Regions from separate parts of the Micromonospora vulcania genome, predicted to be linked through region 2. Evidence: riboswitches for the same ligand, from Rfam matches in the RefSeq annotation. Region 2 holds a riboswitch; the other holds the start of a gene.
What was found. Region 2 has a riboswitch for cyclic di-AMP ahead of ACFQGL_RS03105 (coiled-coil domain-containing protein). Riboswitches for the same ligand answer to the same signal wherever they lie in the genome.
Positions count from the first base shown of each region.

Region 1 (5,276 bases), on a different contig from region 2:
GGCCGCCGGTAACCAGCGGTTCGTCAGCGGTGCCCCGCGCCACCCGAACCAGGACGCCGAGCATCGGGCGGCGGTGGCCGATGGGCAGCACCCGTTCGCGGTGATCGTCGGATGCTCCGACTCCCGGCTGGCCGCCGAGATCATCTTTGACCGGGGGCTGGGTGACCTGTTCGTGGTCCGCACCGCCGGGCACATTGTCGGCCCGGAGGTGCTGGGCAGCGTGGAGTACGCGGTGACGGTGCTCGGTACGCCCCTGGTGGTGGTGCTCGGGCACGACTCGTGCGGTGCGGTGCAGGCAGCCCGGGAGGCGGCCACCACCGGCACCGCTCCCCGGGGGCACCTGCGCGCGGTCGTCGACGCCGTGCTGCCCAGCCTGCGCCGGGCCGCCTCCGAGGGGGTGGACGACATCGACGGCATCGTCGACATCCACATCGCACAGACCGTCGAGACGCTGCTCGACCAGTCGCCGGTGTTGGCTGCCGAGGTGGCGCAGGGGCGGTGCGCGGTTGTCGGGGTGTCCTACCGGCTCGCCGCCGGAGTGGTGCGTCCGGTGGCCTCCGTGCCGGCCGGTGCCGCGACGCTCGACGTACCCGCCGACCCGGCCGCGCCCGCCGCGGCCTGACGCGACGAGGGCCGCCCCGCACGGTGCGGGACGGCCCTCGACGCGTGTGCGGGTCAGAGCAGCGACATGTGTACGTGGTCGGTGTGGTTCGACGGCCCGCTGTACGACTTCCAGCCGGTCGCCGGGAACCAGATCTGCCGGTTCCAGATCACGTAGTAGATGCCGAGCCGGTCGGCGTTGCGGATCAGGAACGCGGCGACGTTGTTGCCGTACGTCCGGGTGTCCTCGTTGTGCCACGGGGCGAAGCCGCTCTTCTGCAGCGACCAGTCGCAGGCGCGGCCCTTCGGGTGCTCCCACGGACCGCCGGAGCGGTAGCAGCCGACGAACCGGTTGAAGCCGGCCCGCTTGACCTCCTTGTAGGCGTGCAACGTGCGCGGGGTGATGCAGCCCGAGGTGGTGGGGTCCTTCGCGCTGCACGACTCGGACTTCCAGTCCCCGTCGGCGGTGCGGCCTGGACCGATCCGGGCGACCGGTGAGGTGGCCGCCACCAGGCCACCGGTGAAGCCCTTCCCACCGACCAGGGCGAGCGCCTTGTCCGCGTCACGCTTCTGCTTGGCCATCAGTGCGGCCTGCTTCTGCTGCTCGCGGACCTCCGCATCGAGGGCAAGCTTGGCCTGCTCGGCGCGGGCCTTCACGGCGTTGACCTCGGCGAGCTTCTTCTCGTTGACCATGTTCATCTCGTCGAGCGTCGCCGCCCGCTGGACGAACGAGTCGGGGGCGTCGCTCTCCAACAGCATCGCGATGGCGCCGATCCGCCCCGTTCGGTACGACTGGGCGGCGATCTGCCCGACCTGCGGGGCCAGCGCGTCGAGGTCGGCCTTGGCCCGGTCGACCTCCCGCGCCAGATCCGCCTGCCGCGCCTTCGACTTGTCCAGCTTGGACTTCGCCGCGGAATAGTCGCGGTTGGTCTTCTCGATGACGTCGGTGAGCAGTTGAGGCTCGCCGTCCTCCTCGTGCCCGGACGGTGTGGGCGTCGCCGGGGCGGCATGTGCCGGGAGGGGGCCGGCGAGCACGGTCAATGCGGCAATCACGGCCACCGCGGGTGTCATCCAGCGGCGTAGGGGTGCCGTCACAATGTTCCCTTCCGTCGACCGCCGACCGGGTTAGCTGACGGGTTCGGGGCGGAAGTGGCCCCTACCGCTGACGCGGATTCACCCCACGTACCTGGGTTCCCGGCTCGCCGGTTGGCGATTGGGCGGTGGCACCGCAGGCGCCGCTGCGCGCCTTCCTCGGTAACCGGCAGCGAGGTTACCCGAGAGTCGACCGGCTGAGCTACGTCCCGATGCCCACCAAAAGCGTCATTTCGCCATGGCGCTGAGTGACCAGTGATGCGGTTCTCAGGGCGGACGCCCCACCTGGTCACGCTGAGGAGTGTCACCATGCCGTTTCCGTGCTCCTGTTCCGCTCTGGCCACTGGTCGGTGGCGGTGGCTAGGGGTGCGGTCCGCGCCCGGATCGGGTCGGGTCGATCCGGGCGCGGGTGTGGTCGGAACCCGATGCGCGACTCCCAACGATCCGGTGCGGGATACGTGCCGGCGGGCCGCTCGGTTCACCGCCGCTGCGGGAACGTGCGGGTACGGGAGAGTTGGTTCGCTGGATGGCGACCCCGCGGCTACGGACGGTGAGCGTCCGGCCCGGTCGGCCGGAGTCGACGCCGCGCTGCGGCGGCGCCGGTGTCCACTGCGCAGGCGGAGCGGGGTCCGGAGGGCCATCGTCGCAAATGCTAACCAGCCGGACCGGTGGTTGCAGGGCGTGGCGGAGTGTCGGATAGGCGGGCCGCCGACGCGGCGGCGGACGGGCGGGCGGTCAGCCGCGCTTCATCAGCCGACCGACCGCCGCCATCATCTCGGTGGCCATCTCGTCGGCCCGACCCTCGGCCGCTCCCTCGTGCATGCAGTGCCGGGCGTGCCCGTCGAGCAGGCCCAACGCCACCTTGTCCAGGGCGGCCTGGATCGCGGAGATCTGGGTGAGCACGTCGATGCAGTAGCGGTCCTCGTCGACCATCTTCTCGATGCCCCGGACCTGCCCCTCCACACGACGGAGCCGCGCGAGCAGCTGGTCCTTGCTGGCGGTGTACCCGCGGATCGGGGTGGGTGCGGTCATGCGGACCAGGATAGCGTACCCCTGGGGGGTATGGTACGGTCCTTTCTTGTCAGATACCCCCACCGGGTACCGGTAACAGGTCAGCGCAGGGATCCGCCTTCTCCTTACCCCTGGGGGGTATAGGCTTCGGAGGCGATGGAGGGAGACGCTCCGATGGTCAACACGACGTACCAGGTGCAGGGCATGACCTGCGGGCACTGCGTCAGCGCGGTCAGCGCCGAGGTGAGTGCCATCGCGGGTGTCCGAGACGTGCAGGTGGACCTGGCCACCGGTCGGGTCACCGTCGGCAGCGACCAGCCGCTGGACGTGGAGTCCGTCCGGGCGGCCGTCGACGAGGCCGGCTACGACCTCGTCGACGGCTGACGAGGGGGCCGACATGAACACGGCGACCAGACTGGGCGGGTTCGCACTCGGTCTCGCGGCGGTCTTCGGCGCGGCGTACGGGATCGGTCGAGTCACCGATGCCGCCACCCCGGTCGCCGAGAGTCGGCACGACGGCGGCACCCATGCGGCGGGCCCAGCCGGCCAGGGCGAGCACGACGAGGCGGCCGATCGGCTCCCGGGTGGTCTGCTGGTCTCCGACCGCGGCTACACCCTCGAACCGGTCGCCACTCTGGCCGGCGAGTTTGCCTTCCGGATCGGCGGCCCGGACGGCCGGCCGGTGACCCGGTACGACGTGGCGCACGACAAGCGGATGCACCTCATCGTCGCCCGACGGGATCTCTCCGGCTTCCGCCACGTGCATCCGGAGCTGGGCCCGGACGGCACCTGGCGGGTCGCCACCCCGTTGGCCGGGCCCGGGCAGTGGCGGGCGTTCGCCGACTTCACACCGACCGGGGCCGAGCCGCTGACCCTCGGCGTGGACGTGACCGTCCCCGGAACGCTGACCGAGCGGCCGTTGCCCGCACCGGCCACCAGCGCCACCGTCGACGGCTACACGGTCACCCTGGCGGGCGCACCGCAGCCCGGCCAGACCTCGTCGCTCACCCTGACCGTCAGCCGCGACGGGCAGCCGGTCACCGACCTGGAGCCCTACCTGGGCGCGTACGGCCACCTGGTGGCGCTGCGTCGGGGCGACCTCGCGTACCTGCACGTGCACCCGGACGGGACGCCGGGCGACGGGCGGACGCCATCCGGCCCCGCCGTCACCTTCTTCGCCGAGGTGCCCTCGGCCGGCAGCTACCGGCTCTACCTGGACTTCCGGCACGGCGGGTCGGTGCACACCGCCGAGTTCACCGTGGTCGCCGGCACCCCGGCGACCACGGCCCCGACGCCCGGCGGCGGCACCACGCCGAGCGCACCCGTACCGACCGGCGGCGCCGACCACGGCACTCCCGGGCACGGGCACGACTGACGGGACGAGACGATGACCACCACCAGCAGACCGCTGCCGGAGGCACCGAACCGCATCGAGCTGGCGATCGGCGGGATGACCTGCGCCGCCTGTGCCGCCCGCGTCGAGAAGAAGCTGAACCGGATGGACGGGGTCAGCGCGACCGTCAACTACGCCACCGAGAAGGCCACCGTCCGGTACGCGGACGGCGTCACGCCGGACGACCTCATCGACACCGTGCAGAAGACCGGCTACACGGCCGCGCTGCCGCCCTCACCGTCCGCCGCCGATCCCGCCGAGCAGCCGGTGGACGCGCTGCGTGGCCCGCGTACCCGGCTCTGGGTCTCGGTGGTCCTCAGCGTGCCGGTGGTCCTGCTGGCCATGGTGCCGGCCTGGCAGTTCGACTACTGGCAGTGGCTGTCGTTGACCCTGGCCGCCCCGGTGGTGGTCTGGGGTGGGCTGCCGTTCCACCGGGCGGCCTGGACCAACCTGCGGCACGGTGCCGCGACCATGGACACTCTCGTGTCGCTCGGCACCCTGGCCGCGTTCGGCTGGTCGCTCTGGGCGCTCTTCCTCGGCGACGCCGGCCTGCCCGGCATGACGCATCCGTTCCGCTTCGACATCACCCGCACCGACGGGGCCGGCAACATCTATCTGGAGGCCGCCGCCGGGGTGACGGTGTTCATCCTGGCCGGTCGCTACTTCGAGGCCCGCTCGAAGCGGACCGCCGGTGCCGCCCTGCGCGCACTGCTCGAACTCGGTGCCAAGGACGTGACGGTGCTGCGCGACGGGGTGGAGACCCGCATCCCGGCGGACCGGCTCGTGGTCGGTGACCGGTTCCTGGTCCGCCCCGGCGAGAAGATCGCCACCGACGGAGTGGTCGACGAGGGCACCTCGGCCGTCGACGCCAGCATGCTCACCGGGGAGTCGGTGCCGGTCGAGGTGGGCCCCGGCGACGGCGTGGTCGGCGCGACGGTCAACGCGGGCGGCCGGCTGGTCGTCACCGCCACCCGGGTCGGCGCGGACACCCAGCTCGCCCGGATGGCCGAGCTGGTCGAGCAGGCGCAGAGCGGTAAGGCCGCGGTGCAGCGGCTGGCGGATCGGATCTCCGGGGTCTTCGTGCCGATCGTCATCACGTTGGCGGTGGGCACCCTCGGCTGGTGGCTCGGCGCCGGCGCCGGGCCGCCCGCCGCGTTCACCGCGGCGGTGGCCGTGCTGA
Region 1 is NZ_JBHSQS010000027.1:22,205-27,480, reverse strand. Features, by position in the region: gene ACFQGL_RS28105 (carbonic anhydrase) at 1-622, shown strand, start outside; gene ACFQGL_RS28100 (coiled-coil domain-containing protein) at 676-1,695, opposite strand; cyclic di-AMP (ydaO/yuaA leader) riboswitch at 1,700-1,830, opposite strand; gene ACFQGL_RS28095 (metal-sensitive transcriptional regulator) at 2,428-2,724, opposite strand; gene ACFQGL_RS28090 (heavy-metal-associated domain-containing protein) at 2,878-3,087, shown strand; gene ACFQGL_RS28085 (hypothetical protein) at 3,101-4,078, shown strand; gene ACFQGL_RS28080 (heavy metal translocating P-type ATPase) at 4,091-5,276, shown strand, end outside.
Region 1: linked by a shared signal. The riboswitch ahead of ACFQGL_RS28100 (coiled-coil domain-containing protein) and the one ahead of ACFQGL_RS03105 (coiled-coil domain-containing protein) in region 2 are both predicted to bind cyclic di-AMP.

Region 2 (5,276 bases):
CCCTCCGTCGGCTGTCACCAACGGTGATTCCCCACCAACCGACCGTTATGCGAGCGGTGACCGAACAGGGGTGCAGCGGCCGGTGTCCGTCCGGCCGTTGCCAGCAGGACATCGGTACGGGACGATCGTGCGACTATCGACGGCGGGAGACGGTGTGCTCAGGCGCGACACGTTCAGCTACACCGTCCAGGCCCGCTGCTCGGTCGCCGACGCGGCGGCGCTCCTCGGCGACCTGACCCGACAGGGTGAGTTGCACCCGCTGATCATCCGGGTCCGACAGCTGCCGACCCGGCCCGGTGCCCGGGCCAGCTACGTGATCAACGATCGCCTGGAGGCCGGGCCGCTGCGCTTCCGGACCAGCTACCGGGCGGACGTGCTGATCAACGATGCGGACGAGATCGTGATGGTGGCCCGCCAATGGCCGGCCACTTCGGTACGCAACCACACCCGACTGCGCGCCGAGCCGGACGGCCTGGTCCGGATCGACGTGGAGATCACCCTGACCGCGCCAGCCCCACTGTTCCGGTACGCGTTCGGCCAGGCCCGTTCGGCGCACCTGGCCCTGGCCACCCGCCTCGCCGCAGCCCTTGACCAAACCGGCGACCCCCCACCCACGACCTGACCCACCCGCGCCTCGCGTCCCGCGCCGCGCCCGCGCTGCGCCGAGCGATCACCTCTGCGGCTCGCGCCGCGCCTGCGCCGCGCCCGCGCCGCGCGATGACCCCCGCGGCCGCGCCGCGCCTGCGCGGCGCGGTGATCGCGCTCGATCCACGATGTAGTGGCCTGCGGGCAGCGGGAGGCCACTACATCCTGGTTGCAGCGCGATCACCGCCGCCGGCGGCAGCGCGATCACGGCCGCCGGCGGCAGCGCGATCACGGTCGCCGGCGGCAGCGCGACCACCTGCGCTGGCGGCAGCGCGATCACGGCCGCCGCGGGCCGCGCGGGTGCGAGCGCCGCGAGCCGCTGCCGGCTGTGCGGCCGGTCGTCGTCCCCATGGTTTGTACGTGGAGAGCACCGTCGCGATGATCATCAGGCTGGTGGACACCGTGGGTGCGATCACCAGGTCGGCGCGGTCCCGAGCGGGCAGGGCGGCGCCCAGCGCCCCGGCGTGCCGCAGGTTCGGGGTGAGCAGGAACAGCACCAGCCCGACCATCACCGTGGTGATCACGAGCTTGGCCACCACCCAGCGGTAGCGCAGCAGCCCCCACGGGGTGAGCAGCGCGCTGACCACGCCGATCAGCCAGACGAGCACGCTCAGCGGCGCGAACAGCACGGTGCCGATCAGCGCGGCGACCGGGTAGAAGGCGGCCGGGTCGGCGCCGCGCTGCACCGCGATGCCGAGGGTGAGCAGCACCAGGTCGGCGCCGAGCCAGCCGAGCGAGGTGATCAGGTGCAGGGTGAGCAGTGCCTTGCGGGCGGTGGGCGAGATCCGAGGCATACCTGGATGCTGCCCGCCGGGCGTGCCCGGGTCGTCCGACCGCCGACGACACCCGGGGTACGCCCCCGGACGTACTCCGGTCGGTGCCCCCGAGTCACGGGGGCACCGACCGGGACGGGTCAGTAGACGGACAGGTGCACGTGGTTGGTGTGTGCGCTGGACGGGTCGCCGCCCGCCCCGCTGTACGCCTTCCACCCGCTGCTGGGCAGCCAGATCTGCCGGTACCAGATCACGTACAGCACGGCGAGCCGGTCGGCGTTGCGGATGAAGTACGCCGCCAGGTTGTTGCCGTACGTCTTGTCACCGCCGGTGGCGTTGCCGCCGAAGCCGGACTTCTGCGCGGCGAAGTCGCAGGCCCGACCCTTCGGGTGCTCGCCGGAGCCACCGTTGCGGTGGCAGGAGACGTACCGGGTGAAGCCGGCGGCCTTGGCCTGGTTGAGCGCGTGCAGGGTGCGTGGGGTGACGCAGCCGGACGCCGGCGTGGGGTCGTTGACGCTGCACGACTCCGACGGCCAGGAGCCGTCCGAGTTGCGGGGCGCCGGTGTCGCGTTGGCGGTGGAGGTGCCCCGGTTGGAGTCGCCGCTGTCGGCGGTGGCCTGGGCCCTGGTCGTGGCGACGGTGAGGGCCCGTTCGGCCTGCTCCTTGCGCTTGGCCATCACCGCGACCTGCTTCTGCTGCTCGCGGATCTCACCGTCCAGGGCTACCTGGGTGCGGGTGACCTCGTCCTTGGTGGCGAGCAGGTCACGCAGCGCCCGGTCCTCGTTGGCGGCGACCGCCCCCAGCGCGGCGGCCCGGTCCATGAAGCCTTCCGGGGTGTTGCTGTTGAGCAGCGCCGACACCGTGCCGAGCCGCCCGGTGCGGTAGGCCATCCCGGCGATCGTGCCGACCTTGCCGCTGCGGTGCGACAGCTCGGCTTCGGTGGTCTTCAGTTGGGCGGTGAGCTGCTGCTGCCGCTGCACGGAGGTCTCCAGCGCGCGCTTCGCGTCCAGGTAGCCCTTGCTGGCGGCCTCCAGTTGGGCCCGTAACGCCGGGGTGCCGCCCTCGACGTCGTCGTCGGGTGCGGCGGCGGCCCGCAGGCCGGTCGGGGGAGCGGCCGAGGCGGTGCCGGCCGGGAGTGCGATGCCGAGAGCGAACATCGCGACGATCAGGCCCGCGAATCGGGCCGTGGGTGGTCGTGCTGGTGCCACTACGCATGTCCTTCCGTCAGCCGCCGACCGGGTTAGCTGACGGGTTCGGGACGGAAGATCCCTACCGCTGACGCGGATGCACCCCAGGAACATGGTTCCCCGGTTCGCCCGCTCGGGCGATTAGGCGGCGACCGCCACCGGCACCGGGTGGGCGCCGCTTGGTGGAGGCCGGGACCGAGCTTACCGGTGCAGGTGGGGTCGATGCAGCCGATGTGACGGACGGTGCGTGCGTGGTAACGATGAACTCGCCACTACCACTCGATCGAGCCGCAGGCGCCGGGGGCGGCGCCGGGCTCGATCTGCAACGTCGCGTGCTCGATCCGGAAGTCGTCGTGCAGGGCGGTGCGGGCCGCGGTGAGCACCGCGCCGACCTCCGCGTCGGGTGCCATGGTCAGGTGCGCCGAGGCCACCTCCATGCCCGAGGTGAGCGTCCAGACGTGCAGGTCGTGCACCTCGACGACGCCGGGCACGGCGGCCAGCCGGTCGTGCACGGCGGTCACCTGCAGGTGCTCCGGGGCGGCCTGCACCAGGATGCGGACGGCGGCCCGGCCCAACCGCCAGGTGCGCGGCAGGATGAACACGCCGATGGCGACCGCGACCGCCGCGTCGGCCCACCACCAGTCGGTGACCTCGATCAGCAGCGCGGCGCCGATCACGCCGAGCGAGCCGAGCAGGTCGCCGACCACCTCCAGGTAGGCGCCCTGGATGTTGATGCTCTCCCGGGCCCCGGCGCGGAGCAGGGCGAACGCGATCAGGTTGGCGAGCAGGCCGAGTACGGCCACCACGAGCATCGGGCCGGCCAGCACCCGGTGCGGGTCGCCGAACCGGCCGATCGCCTCGATCACCACGTAGACCGCCACGCCGGAGAGCAGGACGGCGTTGGCGAGCGCGGCGAGCACCTCAAGTCGGTAGAGCCCGAAGGTGCGCTGCGGATCGCCGGTGGCCCGGCGGGTCGCGGTGATCGCGGCGAGCGCCATCGCGATGCCGAGCACGTCGGTGAACATGTGCCCGGCGTCGGAGAGCAGGGCCAGCGATCCGGTGTGGAAGGCGGCCACCGCCTCGACGACCATCAGGGTGGCGAGCGGCCCGAACGCCGCCCAGAGCCGGCCTCGGTGCTGCTGCGCGGCGTTGGCGACCGACCCATGGTGGTGGTCATGACCTGCGCCCACGGAACCACCCTCCGCCGTCGATCGGGACCGGGTCAAATGTATGCTCACATCGCTATGTATGCAAGTGTAGGGCCGGACGCCGCCCAGCGCGGGCCGTTGCCCCGGATCAGGCGGTCGGATCGATGGTGGTGAGCCGCTGGGTGGCCCGGGAGAGCGCGACGTAGAGCGTGCGTACGCCGGCGCCCGGATCCGCCCGGATCTCGGTCGGCGCGACCAGCACCACCCCGTCGTACTCCATGCCCTTGGCCTCCAGGCTGGTGACCACCTGCAACCGCGACGCGCCGAGCGCGCCGAGCCAGCCGGCGACCTCGTCGCGGCGGGGGACCGGCGTGATCACCCCGACCGTGCCCTCCACCTCGGCCAACAGCCCGGTGGCCGCCTTGACGGTCGCGGCCTCCAACTCCTCGGCGGAGACCACCAGTTCGACCGGGTCGATTCCGGTGGAGCGGACGGCGGTCGGCAGCGGCAGGTCGGGGTAGAGCCGGCGGATCTCCGTCGCCGCCACCGCGAAGATCTCCGCCGAGTTGCGGTAGTTGGTGGTCAGCGTGAAGTTGTGCCGCTTGCGCCGGCCCAACGCCTGGTCCTGAGCCCGGGTCAACTCCTCCGGGTCACCGGTCCATGCGGTCTGCGCCGGATCGCCCACCACCGTCCAGGAGGCCAACCGGCCACGTCGGCCGACCATGCGCCACTGCATCGGCGACACGTCCTGCGCCTCGTCCACCACCACGTGCGCGTACTCCCGGTAGTCCTCCGGCCGCTCACGGGCCGCCGCCCGGGCGGCCCGCTGCCGCTCGCCGAGAGTGCTCAGCTCGCGGACCCCGCCGGCGAGCTGGAACGGGTCGCGCTTGGCCCGGGCCGGCCGCATCGGCTTGCCGAGCAGCGCGTCCAACTCGTCCAGCAGCGCCACGTCGGCGATGGTCAGCCCGGCGTCGTCCAAACTCCGGTACGCCGTGTTCAGCAGGCGGATCTCGGCGCTGGAGAGGATCCCGCCCGCGTACCGGCGCAGCCGGTCCGGCCGGGCCAGCCAGCCGAGCACGTGCCGCGGGTGCAGTCGCGGCCACCACGCCTTGAGGAACTCCCGGAACTCCGCCCGCTCGGCGATCTCGCTCTCGAAGGCCTGCTGCTCCGGAAGCCGGGTGATGCCCAACCGGCGGGCCTGCGCCCAGAGCGCGGCGAAGACACCGTCGAAGCCGGCCCGGCGGGCCTCGTTGCGTCGGGCGCCCCGGGGCAGCGCGCGGTTCCGGATCCCGTCCAGCTCGGCCCGGTCCAGCCGCAGCAGCGTGCCCCGGTAGAGCAACCGCAGCTCACCCGGCCCGCCCGGCACCGCGTCCTGGACCGCCCGCTCCAGCACCCGGCGCATCCGCAGCGAGCCCTTCACCGACGCCACCTCGGGCGGGTCGGTGCGGGTGGCGGTCATCCCCGGGAAGAGGGTGCCCAACGAGTGCAGGGTCGCGGTGTCCTCACCGAGCGAGGGCAGCACC
Region 2 is NZ_JBHSQS010000002.1:111,035-116,310, forward strand. Features, by position in the region: gene ACFQGL_RS03095 (SRPBCC family protein) at 155-622, shown strand; gene ACFQGL_RS03100 (hypothetical protein) at 804-1,439, opposite strand; gene ACFQGL_RS03105 (coiled-coil domain-containing protein) at 1,559-2,626, opposite strand; cyclic di-AMP (ydaO/yuaA leader) riboswitch at 2,632-2,763, opposite strand; gene ACFQGL_RS03110 (cation diffusion facilitator family transporter) at 2,878-3,795, opposite strand; gene ACFQGL_RS03115 (HelD family protein) at 3,902-5,276, opposite strand, start outside.